4 regions of the Priestia sp. FSL P4-0332 genome follow, and region 4 is predicted to be linked to each of the others. Evidence: riboswitches for the same ligand, from Rfam matches in the RefSeq annotation. Region 4 holds a riboswitch; each other region holds the start of a gene.

Region 1 (3,209 bases), 820 kb from region 4:
GAAAGCTATGTTTAGCCAAAAGCCTGCCCGTAATTCACAGGCAGACTTTTGGAAGATTATGCATAATGTTTACAGAAACCTTGTAGCAGAAGGCTCAGTCAAACGTTATAATAGATAATGAATGATGATATATTCTCTATATTTGTCATATATTTGTATTACATATGTAATTGAAGAAAAACATTCACTTGATATACTGTTTAATGACTTAACTTTATCTTAAAATTTACAGTGAAATGCCTGTTTATAGAGGCTTAGAACATACACAGCAAATGGAGGAGCAATCATGGCAAACGAAAAGATGCAAGAAGGACTTGATCGTTTTATCAAGGAAGATTTAAATGACCTTTTAGGTAGACTGTTCCCCTTAATGGACCGGGAGTGTGCCGAAGAAAAAAGAAAGCTTATCGAAACAGCGGTAGAGTATATTTATTCGTCAGGATATCACCAGGGAGCCAAAGATTTAATTGAAACGCACCGAAAAGACGATTACAAATTGTTAAGGCAAAAATTAGCGTCAGCGCCTCCTAAAAACTAATTTTTTTGAAATTTCTTTTGACAACATAAATCTAAGGTGTTAAGATGACTCTACATTCAAAATATTATAAACAATTAAAACTCTTATTGAGAGAGGCGGAGGGACTGGCCCTGTGAAGCCCGGCAACCATTTAACATTCTTGTTGAAAAGGTGCTACATCCTGCAAAGCGTACAGCTTTGAAAAATAAGAGAGGATTTCATAGATACTATGCCTCTCTATTCGTGATAGAGAGGCTTTTTATTTTATGTGAATATGTTTTGAATGGACAATTTTATAAAAATGCATCAGGTGCTGTGTAACGAATGTACGCAGCTTAAAAGGGAAGACCGGTGAAAAGCCGGCGCGGTCCCGCCACTGTAATGGGGAGCAACTTATTAACCACTGTTTCATGTTGAAATGGGAAGGGATAGGAAGCGATGAACCTAAGTCAGGAGACCTGCCTGTTGTATGCACTTAAGCTCTACGGGATATAGAGAGGAGTGAGGAATACGTGTTGAGAAAAACAGGCTGTCTCAACTCTAGTTAAGTATGCGTATTATCTCTCTTTTCATTTCGAAAAGAGAGATTTTTTAGTTTACCGATAAAAAAATATACAGGGAGTGGAAAAAATGAGCAGTGTAAAAAGTTCGAACTTAGGTTATCCAAGAATTGGTGAAAAACGAGAATGGAAAAAAGCGCTTGAGCAGTTTTGGGCAGGAAAGCTAGAGAAAGGTATCTTTCTTCAAGAAATTAAAGCTCTTCGTCTAGCGCATCTAAAAAAACAGCGTGACGCAGGAATTGAATTGATTCCAGTCGGCGATTTTAGCTTATACGATCACGTGTTAGATACAGCTGTTATGTTCGGTCTAGTGCCAAAGCGCTTTGAGTATAACGGAGGACCAGTATCGCTTGAAACGTATTTTGACATCGCCCGAGGAACAAAAGGTGCGGTAGCCTCTACGATGACAAAATGGTTTAACACAAATTATCACTACATCGTACCGGAGCTTGAGGAATGTACGCCGGTACTTGTAGAAAATCGCCCGCTTCAGTTTTACAAAGAAGCAAAAGAAAAGCTGAATATTGAAGGAAAGCCCGTGATTGTAGGTCCAGTAACATTTGTGAAGCTGTCAAAAGGATATAAAAAAAGTGAGTTTAAAGAAGTAGTTGAACAGTTTGTTCCGCTTTATGCAACTATCTTAGCGGAGCTGCAGGCAGAAGGAGTAGAGTGGGTGCAGATAGATGAGCCAATTTTATCTACAACGCTATCAAAAGAAGAACTGGCGCTTTACACAGAAGTCTATCAAACTTTGAAGGAAGCAGCACCGAATGTAAAAGTCATTTTGCAAACGTATTTTGACAGCGTTGATCACTACAAAGAAGTTGTGTCTCTTCCTGTTGAAGGAATCGGTTTAGACTTTGTGCATGACCGAGGCGAAAATCTCACTGTGCTTAATAAATATGGTTTTCCAACTGATAAAGTGCTGGCTGCGGGAGTGATTGACGGACGAAATATTTGGCGTGAAAATTTGGACGAACAGCTTTTAACGCTTAGTGAAATTGAAGAAGCCGTATCAAAAGACCGTTTGATTCTGCAGCCTTCATCAAGTTTATTACATGTTCCTGTCACGGTGAAAAATGAAGAAACCATTGATCCAGTATTGAAAAATGCGCTCTCTTTTGCAGATGAAAAGCTAAAGGAAATCACGCTTTTAACAAAAGCAGTGCAGCAAGGAAAAGAGTCGATAGAAGAAGAAATAAACGTAAGCAAACAGGCGATTCAAGCATTAAATGGTTCATCTTTTCGAAATCATCAAGACGTGCAAAAAGAGCTGAAGCAGCTGCACAGCTATAAAGCAGCGCGACAAGCGCCGTTTGACGTACGTCAACGCGTTCAGCAAGAAGCGTTTCAACTGCCGCTTCTTCCAACGACAACGATTGGAAGCTTTCCGCAAACAAAAGAAGTGCGAAAAGAGCGTTTAAAATGGCGTAAAGGCGAGTTAAGCGATGAAGCATATGAAGCGTACATTAACGAGGAAATAAAAAAATGGATTGAAATTCAAGAAGACATCGGCTTAGATGTCCTTGTGCACGGAGAGTTTGAGCGTACGGACATGGTCGAATACTTCGGTGAGAAATTAGGAGGCTTTCAGTTTACGAAGTTTGGCTGGGTGCAATCTTACGGTTCTCGCTGCGTGAAGCCGCCGCTTATTTACGGAGATGTATCGTATGAGCAGGCGATGACGATCAAAGAAACGGTCTACGCACAGTCTCTAACAAATAAGCCGGTTAAAGGAATGCTGACGGGTCCGATTACGATTTTAAATTGGTCGTTTGTGCGTGATGATATCCCGCGCTACGACGTGGCAAATCAAATTGCGCTTGCTCTTAGAAAAGAAGTAGAAGCACTTGAAAGTCAGGGCATTTCAATGATTCAAGTAGATGAACCGGCACTGCGTGAAGGATTGCCGTTAAAACGAGAAAACTGGGACAGCTACTTGAACGCTGCGGTGTATGCATTTAAACTAGCAACGGTATCGGTGCAAAACGAGACGCAAATTCACACGCATATGTGCTATTCAGAATTCGAAGAGATTATTGATGCCATCAAAGCGCTTGATGCCGACGTGATTTCCATTGAAACGTCTAAAAGCCACGGTGAATTAATTTATGCGTTTGAAAAACATACGT
Region 2 (3,209 bases), 610 kb from region 4:
ATATAATGGTCCTTGCTGAGACGCTGCAACTGAGATGCTGTCCGTAGATGTTCCCGTAGCAATAGTCTTTGTAGCTGGATCTATGATCCCCAGCTGTGACAGCGTTTTTGTTTTAGCTTCTGTGGCCGCAATAAAAAGCTGTAAAAACGCAGCATCCGTAAGCGTACCTTCCACGAAAAAAAACATATTAATTGTACCGGGAGAGGAATAGAACGGGACAGCTTCGTCAGCTGTAATATCTACTGCGTTTCCTACTCCAGCCGTTATCACGGAAGCTACTCTTACTCCGTAGCCTTCATAACAGTAAACCGCTCTTTCTTTTAACCAAACGGCTGTCATCAACCCTACGATTTGCTCATGGCGTACATTTTCTTTCATCAAATATTGCTCATACTCCATAGAAGGAGTATCTGAATAATAGTCTTTGTGAACAAATCGATTGTAAAAGGTGTCCGTTTCCGTAATACCTGTTCCTAAAACCCCTGAGCTGTATGTTTTATAAGAAGTCTCGGTTTTCATGATTAAAAGCTCAGGCCGTTCTTCAATTTTAAGATGTGAAAAGGGACCAATCCCCTTTTCAATTCGAACTGGAATATGGTCCCTCTTCTTATTTATTGTACACCTCAGGGTATACTGCTTTTGCTAAGTCATCTAAGCCATCTACAATACGAGGTCCTAAGCGGTTGATTTTGTTTTGATCAACCTTCTCGATGTTACCCTCTTTTACAGCAGTCATGCTGCTCCAAGCGGGACGCTTCATAATCTCATTTTTGTCTGCATCATACGTTGCGATAATAACGTCAGGGTTTAACTTAACAACTTGCTCTTCAGAAAACTTAACCCAACCCTTTTCACTACCCGCTACGTTATCAGCACCGATCATAGTAAGCATTTCGTTCATGAACGTACCTTTTCCTGTTGTATAAATCTCAGGAGCTCCTGATACCTCTATCCATACTTTTTTACGATCTTCTTTTGAAATCGTTTTTGCTTTTTTCTCAATTGAAGCTACTTTTTCTTTCATGTCTTTAATTGTTTGATTAGCTTCTTTTGTTTTACCTGTTAATTTACCGATTTGCGTAATAGAATCATAAACCGTATCAAACGTTGTTGAATCTTTTACAACAAATACCGGAATACCCGCACTTTCAATTTGTTTAAATACTTCATCCGAAACGCCCATACTTGAAGCGTGTGCCAGCACTAAATCAGGATTTAAAGCAATAACTTTTTCTGCATTAACGTTCATATCTCCTACCTGCGCTTTTTTCTTTACGCTTTTAGGATAATCATCGTTGCTTGTAACACCGACTAATTCTTTTTCAAGGCCAAGGGCATATACAATCTCCGTATTACTTGGCATTAATGAAACAATTTTCTTAGGCTGTTTTTTCAACGTAATTTCTTTATCACGCGCGTCTTTTACCTTCACTGGAAATGCAGCTTGTGACGTTTGTGCCGTATCTTGCTTCGTTTTTTTATCACTGTTGCTTTGGCTGCCTGCACCGCATGCAGCAAGTACGATGACTAACAGTGCAATAATGGAATACGAAAGCCATTTTTTCATCTAAATACTCCCCCTATATATTGTTCATTGTGAATACGAAACCTCCACGTTAAAGAAAAAGCAAATGATCATGCAAAAAGCAGCGCTATCCCGTTTTTCCGCTTTGACTATGTATACTGCTCGCCGGCAGCTTCAAAATAAAAAAGCTTTACTTTCAATTGAAAGCAAAGCAGGTAACGTCAAGATAAGCAGGAAAAGAATCCGTTCACTATACTTGATAAGTATGTTCATTACCCTGCTTCACCCTTCCTCGAAGGTTTCACAGCTAACAATAAGGCAGGTCTCCTGACTTACGCACAAAGCGCTTACAGTGGCGGGACCGCGCTGGTTTTTCACCAGACTTCCCTTTTCACTCAATCTTTAAATTGAGACCTTATTGCTTTACGATTATTCACTTGTCCTAGTATACCCCACTCATGGAAAAATGGAAATAGCCATTCTCACAAAAAAAGCTGCGAGAATGCTCTCGCAGCTTCAGGAATTAAAGAGTTGCTAAAAATTCACGGACCGCTTCAGGCGTTTTAGCATTTGCACTGTGCAAGTGTGCAATTTTTTCACCGTTTTTATATACAAGAAGAGAAGGAATACCCATTACATTGTTTTCAGCAGAAAGTTCTTCAAACTCATCCTTGTCAATTTTAAACCATGCTTTATCTGTATTTTCGTCAACGATTTCATCAATGAACATATCCAAACGTTTGCAATCAGGACACCACGTTGTCGTAAAAATCCCAACGCTTAGTGTTTCGTTCTTAATTTGTTCGCGAAATTGTTTTTCTTCCGTAAATTGTTTCATCGTGTTACCTCCAGCATCTATTCGTTCCTTCTCACTATTCTATGGTAAGAAGTCTGACTTCATTATAAACGATTTTTTTATCGTTGTGCTAATGTTTCAGCTTATTTAGACCATAACGGTTTTAGACGTAAAAAAATGCTAGCTTAAAAAAGCTAACATTTCGAAATCGTAGAATGTTGTGTCTATTATCAGCTAAACCATTTAGGCGGCATGTTTCGGTTCCAATAAATTTTCCCTAAATCATAATGCTTTTGAAAATTATCTGCAGCCGCATGATAGTGAAAATTAAACCAGTATCCATCTTTTGGAGGATTTTCACGCCGTACGTGAAACCGTATTAAGTCCTGACCGGTCTCCCGGTCATATACATGGAAAATCTTTTCACCGTAGCCAGCAGCAGGATGCTCGCTTATCTCGAGATTCTGAATTGACTGTTCACGTTCAGTGCCAATGTCGGTCAGCACTTCTTCAATTTTAGGTAACACTGCTTGACGAAATTCGTCTTCAATGACAGGCCCAATTTTTGTTCCGAATTTTTCCACTGACTGTTTTTCAGCTGATTCCATTGCATACGTAACAAATGATGAAACGTCTTCATATTTTGGTTCTTCATATGGCAAATGAATATCTTCTATAACAGCTGTGACAGGAGTTGTTTCTCTTACATACCCTGCTTTATGTTGCTTGTCCGCTTTTGCATCATCAACGTATAAATATTCTGGTGGAGTGACAAGCCCAAATGTAAATACTGTAATAAATACAACTAGCATTCTTTTTATCCATCTAGGCATTCGTATCTTTCCTTTCTCATCTTTTCCCATATGGTCTTTTCATATCGTAAAATTC
Region 3 (3,209 bases), 310 kb from region 4:
CATGTTTTCCGGACCGTGATATAAGGATAGCCCGGTAAGGTGGCCAATAATAATTTTGATTGTATCTCCTACGGTTAACGAAACTGTACCAATAAATACGCCCATAATTACCGAAGTACATACAATAAATAAACTGACTATGTATAAAATAGATGCTTTGTTAAAAAAAATACGTTTAAAAATCAATACGTTCAGCTCCTCTAGGAAACGAGGCGTGATGTTTTACATTACATTAACCATTCATTTTCCTGTCCATAAACCATGCTTCCACCATGCATTAAGTTGGAAACAATCATCTTTTATTTGTTACGAGTGCTAGACTGTTGAACTAGGCAACGTAGAATAGCGTACTAAAGTTCTCGGTAAAAAAACAAGCGAAAGCCCCTACAAGCTATACTTTTTGTGTTTGCTCCGGGCTTTTATAGTTGTCTATTAAATGATACAGCTTTTCCATATCTACGGCTTCTCTCACATATGCTGCTGCTTTTGAAAAAGACTCCTCTTTTTGCAGGCGACTGTTGAATGTGTCCGTAATAGGCGGCAATTTTTTATGTTTACGAATTTGATTAAGCAAAGCTCTGCGCAAAGCATCGTTATGAAACACATCATGAACATACGTGCCAATGACGTTGTCTTTAACCGTTCCTTCTTTTTCATGCTCTACCACTGCAAAAGCTTCCGTGGTGCTCTTAGAAAACGTCTTTCCCATATGAATTTCGTAGCCTTCAATCGAAACTCTTTCACTTTCTAGCTGGACATACCCAGAAACTCTTTCTGTTTTTTTGCTGTTTGTCATAACGGTTTCCACCGGAAGCAAGCCCAGCCCTTTAATGGATTCAATCCGAGATTCTACTGCATCAGGGTCTGTAATTGTCTCCCCTAGCATTTGATATCCTCCGCAGATGCCAATGACGTGAACGTTCGTTGTGTTCAAAACTTGATTAATGGCTAGAGCCAGGCCGCTTTCTTGTAAAAACTGAGCATCTTCAATCGTATTTTTGCTTCCTGGTAAAACAATTAAATCAGGCGTACCTAATTGCGACGGCTTGGTTACAAGCCTCACGTGACAGTCTTCTTCTAAACTTAAAGGATCGATGTCTGTAAAATTTGAGATGCGCGGGTACGAGATAACCGCAATATCAATTTCTTTTAACGGATTCACAAGCGTTGAGTAATTTCTAAGTGATAACGAATCTTCCGCATCAATTTCCACGTTGTTCATATAAGGAATAACTCCTAGAACCGGAACACCCGTGTATTCTTCAAACCACTTCAAACCTGGTTTTAAAAGTTCTAAATCTCCTCGGAATTTATTAATTAACACCCCGATAACTCTAGACTTGTGTTCATCTGGAAGCAATTGAAGAGTACCCACTAGGCTCGCAAAAACTCCTCCTTTATCAATATCTCCTACTAACACAACAGGCGCTTGGGCTATTTTTGCAACGCGCATATTTACGAGTTCCCGATCGTTCAAATTGACTTCAGCAGGACTTCCAGCGCCTTCAATCACAATTCGATCATAATGACTGGCAAGCTCTTTATAAGCTTCCGTGATAACGTTTAAACCTTCATTAAAAAATTCTTGCCGATACTGAAAAGCAAACATATTACGTAGCGGTTTTCCGTGAACGACAATTTGAGATTCATGATCACGAGTTGGTTTAATTAAAATAGGGTTCATATTGGTTGTTGCTTCTACTCCAGCCGCTTCTGCTTGAATTCCTTGCGCTCTGCCAATTTCTTTTCCATCCATTGTAATGTATGAATTAAGCGCCATATTTTGCGATTTAAACGGTGCAGTTTGATAGCCGTCTTCTTTAAAAATACGGCAAAATGCTGTAGCAATCATGCTTTTTCCAGCGTCTGAGTGCGTTCCTTGAATCATAAGCGGTTTTCCTTTTTTCACTTTTTCCACTCCCTACCACATAAAAAAACCTTAACTGTAAAAGTCAAGGTTTGGTCATGCGCTCATTAACACATTGTCTTGACTTATTTCTCCCACCGAAAAATAAGGGGTTTTTAAAAGCAGGTCTCCTGGCTTATGCTTCATTTTACTTCTGCACCCTTCCTAGTTTGACTAGTGGGTCTTTGCAGGTTCATCCACATTTACAGTAGCGGGGGCTGCACCGGATTTACACCGATTTCCCTATTATCCTCCTTAGAGGCACTTTTAAAATCATTTATTCTTTATTGTAACGAATTTTATAACTATTCACAATAACGATTTTCTTCTATTATTATATATTACTGTGCTTATACTTATTTGGGTCTCGTATGCTATAATAACAATTATTTTCCAAACATCTTATGAAATAGCTAGGAAGGTGCTCACAGTTGAAGAAAAAAATGATTTATACCTTTATTGGTTCGCTTGTTCTTTATATAGTAATTATATCTTTTTGTATGTATCAAACTGCTCACAAGTCTGTTCCACATAACGCAGATTATGTCCTCGTTTTAGGTTCTAAAGTAGATGGTGATCAAATGTCTCCTAGTTTAAAAGAACGAGTAAAGACGGCCTTATCTTATTTACAAGCACATCAACAAACAAAAGTTATCGTAACGGGCGGAAAAGGATCCGATGAAGAAATTTCTGAAGCAGAGGCAGCCTATCGTTTTCTGCGGAAAGAAGGAATTAAAAAGAATCGAATTATAAAAGAAGATCAGTCAACTTCTACTTTTGAGAATTTTACTTTTACTAAACAGAAAGTTGATATTCAACACAAAAAAGTCGTGCTTGTTAGCAGTGATTTTCATTTGTTTCGCGCTTCTATTATTGCCAAGCGCCAAGGTTTTGATGTTTATCCTTTAGGCGCAAAGACACCAAATTCAATTAAACTTCAAGCCTACTTTCGTGAGTATGCTGCTATATTAAAAACATGGCTGTTTGATAAATAAATAGAGTACACGCCTATACAAACGAAAAACACGGCATGAATTCATGCCGTGTTTTTTATTAATCATCTGTATCGATAACTGCTTTTGGTAAACCTGTGTATTTCGCCCAGTAGAAAATACCAAGTGAAACAAGAGCAATTAAAATTAAGTCAAGCGGGTTGCTTAGCACACCTTGTCCTCCACCAAATGAACCTAGATAAGAGATAACAAGCATAATAATATAATAAGCAACTAGCCACCAAGCAGATTTAAGCTGCTGTGCAAATTTTACGACGTCAGTTGGTACATATTTCTTAAACGCTACGTAG
Region 4 (3,209 bases):
GGATTCACCTAAAATTGCTTGAAGCGCTTCTTCTGCAAGAGCTCGTGAAGTTGCTTTTTCTTCTCTTGTGTTCTGAACTGCTTCAATAGCTGAAGCTGTTTGCTTTACAGTCTCTTCTTGATCGAGAGCCCATGGTTCTGCTTCTTTTCGAAGTCGCTGATGCGGTCTTAGCGGCTGCTCCGTTTGGTTGAGGGTATATTTCCGCTGATATCCTCGCGGTGTAATCATTAAATCGTCGTAAAAGAATGTAGATGAATTTCCGACAACAACGGTAGTCAGCATGCCTATTTCATGGTTTAACATGTCTTTTAAGTTGGTCATTACGACTTCTTCACGGTCACGATAAGCGCTTTTAACAAGACCAACAGGCGTATCAGGGGAACGGTACTTTAATAGAATCCTTTGCGCTTCAACAATTTGTCTTGTTCGTCTTCCGCTTTTTGGGTTGTAAAAAGCCACTACGAAATCTGCTTGTGCAGCTGCTTCAATTCTTTTTTCGATTAGCTCCCAAGGCGTAAGGTGGTCACTTAAACTAATCGTACAAGCATCGTGCATCACGGGCGCTCCAAGGAGAGATGCGCATGAATTAATAGCCGAAATGCCAGGAATTACTTCCATCTCTACGCCCGTTTCTTTTTTCCAGCCTTTTTCAATCAACACTTCATACACAAGGCCTGCCATTCCGTATACTCCTGCATCTCCGCTTGAAATGACAGCTACGGTTTTGCCCGCTTCAGCTTGCTTTACAGCTTCTTGTGCACGGCTTACTTCTTCGGTCATTCCCGTACTAATAATTTGCTGATTCGTTAACAGTCCTTGAATTAGTTCCACATAGGTTTTATAACCGATGATCATATCACTTTCTTGAATGGCTTCTCTTGCTCGCTGTGTAATATGTTCAAAGCTTCCTGGCCCAAATCCAATAACTAACAGTTTACCTTTCATGCTAGCTCCTCCTTTATGCGTTACTTTTTACTTTGTCAATTCCTTCTATGGAGTCACTGTTTTCCGGAGAAACGAAACCATTTTGATCACATTCATAAATAAGCGATTCCTTTATACTGCAGCCTCCTGCTAAATGCTCTTTGACAATCCGGTGAGCCACGGTTTCAGTGACCTGCTTGTACCAATCTCCTGAAGGATAGACGATAGCTACAGGAGCATCTTTGCATCGTCCGTTACAGCGCGTACGCGTTGTATGAACCGTTTCATCCAAATCCAGTTCCGTCACTTTATTTCGAATAGCCTGCGTGGCTTCTTCTCCACCTTTTCTCATACAGCTGCTTCCATTACAAATCAATACGTGATGTTTTGTTCCATTTAAGTTCCACGTCGTCACACTCATTCGCTCCTTTACTAAAAAAAGCGCCTCTATCAATGATAGAGGCGCAGAAAATTCAAACTAAGTTTTTGCACTTCCACCTATATCCCGTAGGGTAAGCTTCGCATTAGAAAAAGGCTGGTTTCCTGACTTCGATTCATCACTTGATTGCGCCTTCCCGAATACAGTGGCATATGCAATCAGCTCCTCTTCACAGTGGCGGGTACCGCGCTGGCTTTACACCAGACTTCCCATTTAACGCAATGTGAACATTGCGCACCTTTTTTGCACGATATGTAGTTTTAGGATATGAGAAAAACCCACTTCGCTAATATGCGAGCGGGTAAAACGTCAGAATAAGAGTGTACACGAATGCCACTTTAAGCCAACGTTTCCCTTCCCGCTCCCCGGAGAAATAGAAACTTCACAATAAAGACAGGTCTCCTGACTTGTGTATCATTCTACTTGAAAACCTTCCCGTGATTTTTTCACAGTGGTTATACTCGTTCGTCCACACTTACAGTTGCGGGGACAGTACTGGCATTTCACCAGTTTCCCTATTAAGCCTTCTTGGCATCTTTACTGTTGCTGTTTGATATATATGAACCTTTTAAACTATCAGAATAATAGAAGTAACTACCATATCATAGCGTACATTTTTTTTTATTTCAACTCTATTCTTTTCGGAAGATACAAGTATCTATAAAAAAACAAGAGCATAAAATCAGCTCTTGTTTTTTCATTATATAGCTACTAATGTTAAATGAGGATCATTATAATACACAACTTCTGAAAGAACTTTACAGCCATTTGTTTTAGCAAAAGCTTCTCTCGCCTGTTTTTCAGTTTCAAATTCAAACATTTTCATTTCTTTTCCAGCATATACCGTCAGTACCCACATGAAAAGATTCGCCTCCGATTATTGTAGTGATCGCTATATCCACATTATGCTGAAACCATTTCCTTTTGAAAACCCATTCTACAAAACTTGTCACAAGAAACTTTTAAAAATTTAAAAACATTTTAACTTCTGTAAATGAACACAATGTACAAAAGGTTTAAGCAGTATTGTACCTCTTTAAAAAAGGTGCTTTTTTAACCCACTGTTGCTTCACCAGTAAAAAAATATATAGTATTTATTAAAAAAAGAAGCCGGACAGCCGGCTTCTTTTTTAGGAAAGGAAAGGACAGACATCACAATCCCGTCCTGTTCTTTATTTTGCATAAAAATACATTAATTAAATATTCCTTTCTTAAAGCAGAACCATGTTCGACTGCACATAGTAATAAAGAAGCTTATACGTATGATTCAATGAATCTTGATGCGTTCTCTCAAACGCATGAGAAGAATCAATTCCTGGACCAATTAAGCCGTGTACGATATCGTGTCCGGCACGAATAGCAGCAGAAGCATCTGATCCGTAAAACGGATAAATATCTAATTTGTACTGAATATCATGCTGCTTAGCTAGCTCCACCAAATGCCTTCTCAAACCGTAATGATATGGGCCGCTTGAATCTTTTACACAAATAGACACGGTGTATTCATCAGTAGATTGTCCATCTCCCATAGCACCCATATCAACCGCTAAGTATTCTACTGTTTGAGGCGTAATGTTGGAATTTCCTCCGTACCCAATTTCTTCATTATTTGAAATGAGAAAGTGCGTAGTGTATGGCAGTTCGATCTGTTCTTCTTGAATTGTTTTCATGAGCTGAAGCAATAAAGCTACGCTTGCTTTATCATCGAGATGACGAGATTTAATAAAACCGCTTTTTGTTATTTCTACACGAGGATCAAACGAAACAAAGTCGCCGACTTCAATTCCAAGGCTGCGAATATCTTCTGCGCTATGTACTTTTTCATCCAGTCGAATTTCTATATTTT

What was found. A riboswitch is a leader RNA that binds a small molecule or an ion and turns the genes downstream of it on or off. The one in region 4 is predicted to bind cobalamin.
Region 1: another riboswitch for cobalamin. It lies ahead of metE (5-methyltetrahydropteroyltriglutamate--homocysteine S-methyltransferase); the one in region 4 lies ahead of MKY06_RS13405 ((2Fe-2S) ferredoxin domain-containing protein).
Region 2: another riboswitch for cobalamin. It lies ahead of MKY06_RS10225 (ABC transporter substrate-binding protein); the one in region 4 lies ahead of MKY06_RS13405 ((2Fe-2S) ferredoxin domain-containing protein).
Region 3: another riboswitch for cobalamin. It lies ahead of MKY06_RS15030 (cobyric acid synthase); the one in region 4 lies ahead of MKY06_RS13405 ((2Fe-2S) ferredoxin domain-containing protein).

Annotation. Positions count from the first base shown of each region.
Region 1 covers NZ_JBBOUA010000001.1:3,463,674-3,466,882, reverse strand. Annotated here, with positions in the region: gene MKY06_RS18000 (hypothetical protein) at 287-538, shown strand; SAM riboswitch class I at 619-729, shown strand; cobalamin riboswitch at 809-997, shown strand; gene metE (5-methyltetrahydropteroyltriglutamate--homocysteine S-methyltransferase) at 1,148-3,209, shown strand, end outside.
Region 2 covers NZ_JBBOUA010000001.1:2,029,922-2,033,130, reverse strand. Annotated here, with positions in the region: gene MKY06_RS10230 (adenosylcobinamide amidohydrolase) at 1-519, opposite strand, end outside; gene MKY06_RS10225 (ABC transporter substrate-binding protein) at 608-1,567, opposite strand; cobalamin riboswitch at 1,826-1,958, opposite strand; gene MKY06_RS10220 (thioredoxin family protein) at 2,049-2,363, opposite strand; gene MKY06_RS10215 (YpjP family protein) at 2,552-3,154, opposite strand.
Region 3 covers NZ_JBBOUA010000001.1:2,950,835-2,954,043, forward strand. Annotated here, with positions in the region: gene MKY06_RS15025 (FecCD family ABC transporter permease) at 1-186, opposite strand, end outside; gene MKY06_RS15030 (cobyric acid synthase) at 392-1,918, opposite strand; cobalamin riboswitch at 2,011-2,190, opposite strand; gene MKY06_RS15035 (YdcF family protein) at 2,338-2,901, shown strand; gene MKY06_RS15040 (APC family permease) at 2,960-3,209, opposite strand, start outside.
Region 4 covers NZ_JBBOUA010000001.1:2,640,466-2,643,674, forward strand. Annotated here, with positions in the region: gene cobJ (precorrin-3B C(17)-methyltransferase) at 1-945, opposite strand, end outside; gene MKY06_RS13405 ((2Fe-2S) ferredoxin domain-containing protein) at 959-1,339, opposite strand; cobalamin riboswitch at 1,441-1,620, opposite strand; cobalamin riboswitch at 1,739-1,917, opposite strand; gene MKY06_RS13410 (hypothetical protein) at 2,064-2,222, opposite strand; gene MKY06_RS13415 (M42 family metallopeptidase) at 2,575-3,209, opposite strand, start outside.